3 regions of the Ruegeria sp. YTSC002 genome follow, and region 3 is predicted to be linked to each of the others. Evidence: riboswitches for the same ligand, from Rfam matches in the RefSeq annotation. Region 3 holds a riboswitch; each other region holds the start of a gene.
What was found. Region 3 has a riboswitch for cobalamin ahead of AC2FFD_RS17410 (DUF1636 family protein). Riboswitches for the same ligand answer to the same signal wherever they lie in the genome.

Region 1 (3,271 bases), on a different contig from region 3:
ACCGTGCCCAGACGCAGAACGTCATCAAACAACAGGTTCATGCTGGCCTCGGGGCGATCCTTGTCCAGATGCACGCAGCTTTCGGACAGGATCATGGTCTTGATACCAAAGGGTTCCAGCGTGTCGGGCGTGACGTCACCGCCGGGTTTCATGCCATAGTACCAACCGGCAAAAAACAGATCGGGTTCGACGGCCACAAGGTTTTCAATGGTCGGGTATTTGGGGGCAAGCTCTGGGATATCGCCACGCTGAGCATCAAAATCAGGGCTTGTTTTGTACCAGCCGGTAATTCCGGTAAGCCCCACGATCTTGTCCTGAAGGCCGAGCGCAAAGGCCATATCCGTCATGTTCATGTCATGCACGACCAGACGTTCCGGCGCCGAGTCAAAAGCCAGCGGTTCGCCGCAATTGTCCACGGTGACGCCCTCTGCTGCCGCGCCACCTGCCAAGCCAGCGAAGACGACCACCGGCCAGAGTTTCTGCATCATATGTAAGCTCCTGTTATTATGACAATTTCCGTTTTCGGATATCCAGTGCGGGGATCATGCGGCCTTCGTGCTGAAAGCACAGATAATCCACGCCGAATGTCTCACGTACCCGGTCTGGGGTCAGAACTTCGCCAACAGGCCCGAACCCTGTCAGACGCGTAGCCTTCATCAACGCCACATGGGTGGCGAATTCCGGGATCATGACCAGATCATGGACGATCATGACGACCGTTACCCCCAGATCAGCGACCAGAGACAGCATGTGCCCCTTGGCATCGGGGTCCAGATGGTTGGTTGGCTCGTCCAGAAACAGCAAGGACGGGTTCTGGGCCAACGCGCGCGCGATATGTGCGCGCTGACGTTCTCCGCCGGACAGCTGACCCATCGTTTTGTTGGCAAAATGCGATAGCTCGGTCGTCGTCAGCACCCGTTCAAGATCAGCCTTGTGCTGAGCCACCGAACGTTCGCCCTGAATCGGGATTTGTCCCAGCGCAACGTAGTCTTGCAGGCGCATCCGTCCGTCGGGCATTTCCTGCTGTCCGACCACAGCAATGGAGCGGGCGCGTTGGCGGGCGGACAGGGTACGAAGGCTTTGGCCTTCTATCCAAACATCACCCAAGGCAATCCGTTCAATCCCGCACAGCAGTTTCAATAGAGTGGTCTTACCGGCGCCGTTCGGCCCGGCGATTGCCAGAATTGATCCTTCTTCCAGACGAAAGGATACATCCTGCAACAGGATATCACCATTGAGCGCGTAGTACTCCAGATCCTCGGCAACCAGAAAGCTCATGATGTCCCTCGGGATGGCAAAGCGGGTATTCGCGACAGGGTCTTTGCGAAAAGGGCAGGAGGGCGGTCCGAAGCGCTGGTCCAGCCATCGTCGCTGTCGCCGAACTGGGTCGCGAATTCGACCAGGGCATCCAGGTCGTGTGATGTCTTAATGTCGCCGAACAGGTACTGCGCTTTGCCTGCGGCCTGAAATCCGACGGTCATGGCCCGTTCACAACCTGCCATGCAGGCCACCATTCGGGTTTCAAAACCGTCAGGCAGCTGAGCATCCAGCGCGTCTTGCGCAGCCTCGGCAGACATCGTCCCCTGACATGTTGAACAGATCAGAACGTAGTGATCAGAATAGCAGGTCATTGCCGTCTCCGTCGTTTGCCAGATGCAGACAGAGGGCACATACCCAGATATTACGCAAACGCGCCATCAAGCCTCCTTCGGGGACGCCCCGCCCCGGGTTGGTTACCATGCGATGGCAGGTCTCCTGACTTGCGGGTCAAGGCTCGGCCCACCTTCCCAACCCATACGGGTCAGTGGTGAAGTGGCGTCGCTCTCCGCTTACAGTTGCGGGGGCAGTCACGGACTTGGCACATTCCAGCGCCGCACCGTGTTCCCATTTTCATCCCTTACGGAACCATCCCGCTCAGCTAGTCCGGCTATGCCAGACTTGTCAAGCGGCAGGCGAAAGGGTGGTGGATGGAATTGCAACAGTTGAGCCAGCGATCCTGCTGCGCCAGCCCGGACCGAACGGTGTCAATAGTCTGATACAAGAAGAAAATCCGGATCGGTATCTTCCTCGACCTTCGAAAACCGTGGGATCGGCTCTTCGAACACATTGTCCGTACGGTCGTCATTCACGGTCGATACCTCGCCAATAAGGCAATCGCCGCGCTCGGCCCAGAAAGCGTGCCAGATGCCGGGCATCAAAGTTACGCTTTGCCCCGGCTTCAGCCGCAAGTGTTCTCCGGGTTGCAAGGTTACAGGGCAGGCATCGCTTGGGACCGTCACCGGATTGTCGCGGTCGACGCCACCGTTTGGATCCGACGCATGAATTTCCAGAACGAGGTCGCCGCCGCCCCGGTTGATGATGTCTTCTGCCTTGACGATATGCCGGTGCATCGGAGAAAGCTGATTGTCTTTCGAGATCAACAGTTTTTCCGCATAGAGCATCCCGCGCCCGGATTTCAGATCCTTCGCCTCGCCATTGCGCAGAGTGAACAGAAACAGTCCAAGTTCGTCGAAACGGCCTTGTGCGTAATCGGTTATGTCCCATCCCAACCCGCGGCCGCGGATCGTTTCCGCCAGAGGGCTGCGCATTTTCTCGGGCGACCAATCCGCAAAGGGTGGCAACACGGCACCGAAGGACTGAATGAATGCTTGTGCCTGGGTCTTGATACGGTTGATTTCGGAACGTTTCATCATGCTATCCCGCAGGTCAAAGTTCGTGCGCCCAGGGGGGTTCCGCCCCGGCTCGGGAAACGGTCACGGCCGCCACGTCAGCGCCCAGTTCCATGGCTGCTTGCAGGCTTTCAGCCGTCAATCCGCGCAGACCTGATTTGGTCAGATGCCCTGCACGGCTGAGACCGGTCAGGACGCCGGCGTTGAACGTGTCACCTGCGCCGATCGTGTCGACCACTTCAACGGGCTTCACAGGAACCGAGACTTCGGAACCATCCGCCAGATAGCCGTGCGCCCCGTCGCTGCCACGCGTGACGATGACAACGGAAGGACCCGCCTGCAACAGCACAGACGCCTTCGCGGCTTCGGATTCAGCGCCCGGAATGATCCAGTCCAGGTCCTCGTCTGAAACCTTGACGATATCCGCTTGTGAGATCATGCGGTTCAAACGCGCTCTGAACCGGGTTTGATCCTTGATGAAACCCGGGCGGATATTCGGATCCAGCATCACCGCCCGGTCGGAACCGTGGCGGTCCAGAAGGGCGGCATAGGCATCTGCGCAAGGTTCACAGGCAAGGCTGATTCCGCCGAGATACAGGGCA
Region 2 (3,271 bases), on a different contig from region 3:
TATCACCGTTGGAAAAGCCGATCTCGCCCTCGATCACGTCTCCCGACTCGAAAACGCCGGCTATGACCTTGTGCGCCAAGGCAGGCACGGGCGCACAGCACACAGCCAGTATGACAACCAGATGCTTCATGTGGTTGCTCCTCTGAAAAACAGTTCGGGCTTGACCTTGCGCGCCAACAAGACGGCGAACCCGGTCAAAATCGCCTCGATGGCCATGACTGGAATATGGGCGAAGAAAACAAGCTTGGCAGCGGGCAGGAACTCATCCCCCGACAGCGCCAGGGAAATCGCGACCATGCCGGTTGTCGCCGCAATTGCAAATGCGCCGCCGACACCACCCCAAATCGCACCATGCAAAGGTGTCCCGCGCGCGATCAGACGACCGAACAGCATTCCGGCCACCACCGCGGGCAGGGCGATATTGACGGTGTTGATCCCCAGCACCGTCAACCCGCCAAAGCCGAAAAAGACCGCCTGTAACAAAAGCCCGACGAACAAAGCCGGGAATGCGGCCCAACCAAGCAGCAGCCCGGCCATGCCGTTGAGGATCAAATGGACCGACGACGGACCAATGGGTACGTGGATCAACGATGCTACGAAGAAACTGGCTGACAACACACCGGCAGTGGGGATGCGATCAAGATCCAGAGACCTGAGACCCATGGCGATCCCACCCGCGGCCGCTATGGCGCCGCCAACAACAACCGGGTTGGAAAGGGCTCCGTCGACGATGTGCATTCGGGGTTACTCCAGATCCCAGGCGCGAATCCAGATCACCGCATCCTGGCTGAGTTCTTTGCCCTCATGTTCGGTTGCCGGACCGGATCCAAGTGCTGCGAAACCCCAGTAGCCGGCTTTTGGAACGCCGAACGAAAAATACCCGTTGTCGTCAGATATGGCGACCACCGCACCACCCGGCATAGGGGACACTTTCGGTGCAGAAGCGGCCGCGCTGTCCATGTCGGGTTCGGCGGCCATGTATTCGATCTCGATCTCGGCCCCCGCAACCGGCTGACCATCAGCCAGCACACGGCCCGTGAAGGTTGAACCCGCGATGATGTTGGTCGGCTTGTTCAGCGGGACAATCTCGGTCGGCAGACCCACGGGATTCATCCAGTCGGTCGGTAATTCGTTGCGGTTCAGGAAGGCTTTGGTGAGCTGTTGGATATAGATGTCTTCGGATTCTTCATAGTAAGGCTGAGGAACCGTCACCAGCACATAGTCACCCGACCGTTTGACCGGGACACTGCCTTTGAACGCCGCGCCCTCGTTTTGCCCGCCGGTGAACCGGATAGGTTCCAGCGTATCCAGCAAATCGGTCTTTTCACCGTTGTGGATCACATAGAATTCCTGCGGCTTTTCCAGATCCATGACATGGCCGTTTTCGAACGGATGCCAGAAAATCAGCTTGACCGGCACGTCACCCGGTTTCTCGATCATGGTGTCGGTGGTGTATTCCAAAAGGAAATGCGCATTTGCCATGGCAGGAAGTGCCATCACGGCAGCGGCTGCACTGAGCAGCGTTTTCATGAACAGTCGTCCTTGTCCCGTCGCGCCAATCCCGGCGCGAAATTCGTTTTGACCACAGGACATTCGACGCCAAATTACCCTTTCAGGCATCCTGGTCCGACGCACATCCCGTCGCCGATTAGGAGTGCCCATTAGAGGGCACATGTCCGGCAGGTATCCTGACTTGCGGGTCAAAGCGTTGGACTGGCCTTCCCGGGCAAACCCCAGTGGCGTTTCAGCCCTGCTCGCCGCTTACAGTTGCGGGTGCAGTTGCGGAATTGGGCCTGAGCCCGCACCGCATTCCCTATTGATTCCAGAGCAAGCCCCGGAACCGGACATGCCGAGCGGCTTGCCAGACAACTCAGCCCTCGGTCAACGAAAATGTGCCGTGGCCGTCGAAAAAAGCTGAATTCGGCAGTTCGGGCGGGTAAATCGACTTCGTGAAAAATCCCAGGCAGCAGGATGATTTCATGCCTAAGCTTCTGAAAGATACCTTTCCGACAACGGCAGGCTTGCCGCACCCAGTGAGCGTGCTTCCGGGCCCACGGTCCCTTCCAGCACCACGGGGCGCTCAAGACCGGTCAGGTTCAGCTTGGACAGTTTGTCTTCGACCATTTCAACCAAACTCGCCTTGATTTCCTGCGGCATCCAGCCGTCAATCTTCACGCATTCGAAATCTATCAGGCTACAGGATGAGACAATCGCATGGGCAATCCCGCTCGCCGTCCGTTTCAACCAGTTTTCCAGTTGAACATTTGGCACATCCCAACGTTCGGTCGTTTCCCATAAAGACTGCGAGGTCGCCCCTGCTGTCGTGATCGCACGCTCGAGCACATAAAGGCTGGCCACGTCGATAAGCGGCCTGACACCGCCCGTACCATCCGGCACAGGCAGGGGGCCGATCGCCCCCGAGTTTCCACGCCCCGAAAAGATCGCGCCATTGAGAACCACACCGCCGCCAATGAAAAACCCGATATAGAAGTACAGAAAATCCCTTGGTCCATCGGCCGGACCGAATACCAGTTCCGCACCACAAGCCGCCGTTGCGTCATTTTGCAGAAAAACCGGCATATCGAGGCGACCAGCCAGGTCAGCCTTCAGGTCTGATACGCGCCACGGGTCCATTTCTTCCTGAGGAACCTGAAGGGCCTGGGCCCAGTCCCACAGGTAGAAAGGCATGGCAATTCCAAGACCCGCAATCCTGCCTTTGGCCTCGGGCGACATGGATGACATCATTTTGCCCAGACTCTGCGTGGAAAACTCCAAAGTGGCTTTCGGCGTTGGATAGTCATAGGTTCGCCGCTTGCGTTGCCGTACGTTTCCCACAAAGTCAGTCAAAACCAGCTCGGTACTGCGGCGCCCGACCTTGAGCCCAAAGAAAAACGCACCATCCGGGTTGAGACGCATGGGAACGGAAGGTTGCCCGACTTTCCCGCGGACCGGTTCACCGCGCAGAAGCAACCCATCCTTTTCCAATTGACGCATGATGACGGAAACCGTTTGTGCCGACAGTCCCGTCATGCGCGCGAGTTCGGACTTCGCAAGGGCCTGATGACGTCGGACAAGCGACAACACCAGCCGTTCGTTGCGGGCCCGCATGCCGCTTTGATTGGTTCCGCGCACCACTGACCCCTGTGAACCAATCGAGTTTTTCCGTGATGAATTTTCCGGCACGACCACCCCTTTCCTGCTGAAGAATGGGAAAGCCCGCCCGCCCTGTCAATAATAATTAAGAGTGATTTATTTATTGACTCAAATTTCG
Region 3 (3,271 bases):
TGTTCGACATAGGTATCGACCGACAGGGGATGTTTCAGCGCCGTCAGGTTGGCCAGCCGCAACGAGGGCATCCGCCCCTCGGGCCCGCCACCACGATGCCAGCCCGCCGCGAACGCACCCAGGTCGCTGTCCGAAAAGGACAGCACCACCAGATCCGCCGGGCTCTGGCCCAGATCGGTCGGGGTCTCGGTTTCCTCGAGCCCGTGGCTTTCGCGGAAGACGACGTGCATGGGTCTTACTCGGCAGCCTCACGCACACCCACGAGGATTTCGCGGATTTCCGCTTCTTTGATATCGTCATGCTCGGCGATGACGACCAGACGCGAACGGCGTTCTTCGCCGGGTTCCCACGGACGGTCATACTGGTGCCGTACCCGCGCACCGACCGCCTGAACCAGCAGGCGCATGGGTTTGCCCTGAACGGCAGCATACCCTTTGACCCGCAGGATGTTCAGCTCGTTCGCCAGACGCTCGATATTGGCCACCAGTTGGGTCGGATCGGCTTGCTCGGGCAACTCGACGATGATGCTTTCGAAATCGTCATGCTCGTGATCATGGTGGCCGTCGTGATGCGAGGGCCGGGCGTCCATGTCATCCTCGGCGGCGGCTTCCAGACCCAACACGACGCGAACGTCCACGGCACCTTCGGCCACTTCGACCACGGGCAGGGGGCGCGGCGCCTCGGCGGCGATGATCTCGCGCGCCTTCGCCACGCCTTCGGGGCCGGCGAGGTCGGGCTTGGTCAGCAGGATGATGTCGGCGCACGAGATCTGATCCTCGAACACTTCGGACAGGGGCGTTTCGTGGTCGATCGAGTCATCGGCCATGCGCTGGGCGTCCACCGCTTCGACATTGGGCGCGAAACGACCGGCGGCCACGGCCTCGGCATCGGCCAGAGCAATAACGCCGTCCACGGTGATCTTGGAACGGATATCGGGCCAGTCGAACGCCTTGAGCAACGGTTTGGGAAGCGCCAGTCCCGAGGTTTCGATCAGGATGTGATCCGGTCGCGGCTCCAGCGCCATCAGGGCCTCGATGGTGGGAATGAAGTCATCTGCCACGGTGCAGCAGATGCAGCCATTGGCCAGTTCCATGATGTTTTCCGCCGGGCAATCCGGGATGGCGCAGGATTTCAGGATGTCGCCATCGACGCCTACATCGCCGAACTCGTTGACCACGACAGCAAGGCGCTTGCCCTGCGGGTTCTGCATCAGGTGACGCACCAAAGTGGTTTTGCCCGAGCCAAGAAAGCCGGTGATCACTGTGACGGGGAGTTTTTCGAGGTTCGACATGTCAGGCTCCAATCGGGGGAATGCGCGAGGCACAGTTCTTGCGAAAATGTTCGGGGCGTTCGCGCCATTTCACCAAGCCATCTTCAGTGGCCAGATACTTGGTCGCACCGTCGACAATGACGTCGACATGATCTGTTTCGCTCAGGTTTTCGTACACGAAGGTCCAGCGGCCCGGCCCGCCGCGCAATACGATCGAACAGCCTTGATCGCAGTTTGACAGGCATTCAACGGCTTTCAGGGTGACACCGTCGGGCAGGTCCGCCTGTTCCAGGGCCTTGTGCAACAAAGCGCCCGGGCGTTGCGCGTCATCTTCGACAGGCAGGCCGCGACGGCAGGTGGTACAGACCAGCAGCTCGACTGGTGTGGTCTCGGTCATGTCTCTCATCCCCCCAAATCCTCTTCGCGGGGGACGGGGTTTCATGCGGGCCACGATTGGTCACGGACCCGACACCGGAACACCCCGCCCGGTTTCAACTTCGGTTGTTGGCAGGTCTCCCGGCTTGCGGATGCCAGAGGCGGGCCTCTGTCGGATGTCCCGCCTTCCCGGCCTTTGGGCCAGTGGCATTGGGCATCCTCTCCGTTCACGGTCGCGGGGGCGGCTGCGTTTGGCGGCATGACCGTTGACGCATTCCCTTTTCATCGGCTGTCACCGACACCAACGAAAGGGACATGCGGCACCGCTGGCCTGCTTGTCAAGCGAGTCGCGCGCAACAATGATGCAGAGGAGTAGAAAGCGACCTGTGGGCGTCGATGGGCGGCATGTCGTGCGGGGTTCAGCTTGAGATGAGCCCGGCGACCAACGGTATCTCTGCTAGGGTCGTACACTGTGGTGAGCGGGTGGCTCAAGGGAACCTGTCCCGATGATGGGAAAAGACCACCTAATACCCCGGATCCTCTCGCGCTAATAAATGACGTTGATCATGAGCAGCGAGACGACCAGAAACAGCACAGTCATGATCCCTCCGGACCGCACGAAATCCATCACCTTGTATCCTGCCGGCCCCATGATCAAGGCATTTACCTGATGGGTTGGGATGATGAAGCTGTTCGATGTTGAAATGGCGACGGTCAGGGCAAAGACGGCCGGATTCCCGCCAGCCGCTATCGCAATCGATACCGCCAGAGGCACCAGCAGAACCGTGGCCCCCACATTTGACATGACCAAAGAAAAGGCCGTCGCCAGAATGGCGATGCCGGTTTGCAGCGACCAGATCGGCCAGCCGTCCAGAATTATCATGATCTGCTGGGCGATCCACGCAGCGGTGCCTGTGTTCTGTACGGCTTGTCCCAACGGTATAAGGCAGGCGAGCAGGAATACGGTGTTCCAGCCGACCGCGCGGTATGCCTCATCCACGCTGAGCACACGGGTCAACATCATGCCCACCGCGCCGGTAAGAAGACAGAGTGAAAGCCGGACATCCGTGAACAGGATCAATGACAGCGAAATGGCGAAAAATGCCAGGGCCCAGCCGACTTTTTGCGGCCTCAGCTCGTCCTGTGGAAAGTCCGTTGTCACAACGACGAAATCCGGATCTCGTTTGATCCGCATTAGGTTGTCCCATCTGGTATGCGCCACGAGCATGTCGCCCGCCTGAAACTTTTCGAGCCCGATCTGAGTGGATTCGTGATCCTCGGTCTCGACATGGCTCAGCGTCTCTTCGCCGCGGTGAATGGCCAGCAGTGACATCCCGTAGGTCTTGCGAAACAAAAGCTCGCGGGGGCATTTGCCGATCAGCTTGCTGTCGGGCGTGATGACCACCTCGGCCACGCCTGCATTGGTTGGGGCGAACTCTTCGACGAAAACGTCCAAGTCGGGAAGAACGGTCAGCCCGTATTTCTCGGCGAATTTCTCGACCTCCCAACGGCGGCCGACGATGGCCAGCCGACACGGCGCTGCAATTTCCGCTGTCAAAACCTGAACCATCGAGGTTTTGCCGCGATAGAAGGTGGAAATGATGTACAGGTGGTTTTCGTGGTTGA

Region 1: it holds a riboswitch for cobalamin, as region 3 does, so the genes downstream of both, AC2FFD_RS05560 (DUF1636 family protein) here and AC2FFD_RS17410 (DUF1636 family protein) in region 3, are expected to answer to the same signal.
Region 2: it holds a riboswitch for cobalamin, as region 3 does, so the genes downstream of both, AC2FFD_RS21360 (DUF4198 domain-containing protein) here and AC2FFD_RS17410 (DUF1636 family protein) in region 3, are expected to answer to the same signal.

Annotation. Positions count from the first base shown of each region.
Region 1 covers NZ_JBXWML010000002.1:81,580-84,850, reverse strand. The annotation lists gene AC2FFD_RS05570 (ABC transporter substrate-binding protein) at 1-488, opposite strand, end outside; gene AC2FFD_RS05565 (ABC transporter ATP-binding protein) at 505-1,278, opposite strand; gene AC2FFD_RS05560 (DUF1636 family protein) at 1,275-1,631, opposite strand; cobalamin riboswitch at 1,729-1,925, opposite strand; gene AC2FFD_RS05555 (D-lyxose/D-mannose family sugar isomerase) at 2,025-2,690, opposite strand; gene AC2FFD_RS05550 (carbohydrate kinase family protein) at 2,707-3,271, opposite strand, start outside.
Region 2 covers NZ_JBXWML010000019.1:13,356-16,626, forward strand. The annotation lists gene AC2FFD_RS21350 (NikL family nickel/cobalt ECF transporter subunit) at 1-130, opposite strand, end outside; gene cbiM (cobalt transporter CbiM) at 127-738, opposite strand; gene AC2FFD_RS21360 (DUF4198 domain-containing protein) at 745-1,530, opposite strand; cobalamin riboswitch at 1,662-1,860, opposite strand; gene AC2FFD_RS21365 (ROK family transcriptional regulator) at 1,984-3,108, opposite strand.
Region 3 covers NZ_JBXWML010000010.1:96,343-99,613, reverse strand. The annotation lists gene cobN (cobaltochelatase subunit CobN) at 1-230, opposite strand, end outside; gene cobW (cobalamin biosynthesis protein CobW) at 236-1,291, opposite strand; gene AC2FFD_RS17410 (DUF1636 family protein) at 1,293-1,667, opposite strand; cobalamin riboswitch at 1,760-1,966, opposite strand; gene AC2FFD_RS17405 (SLC13 family permease) at 2,193-3,271, opposite strand, start outside.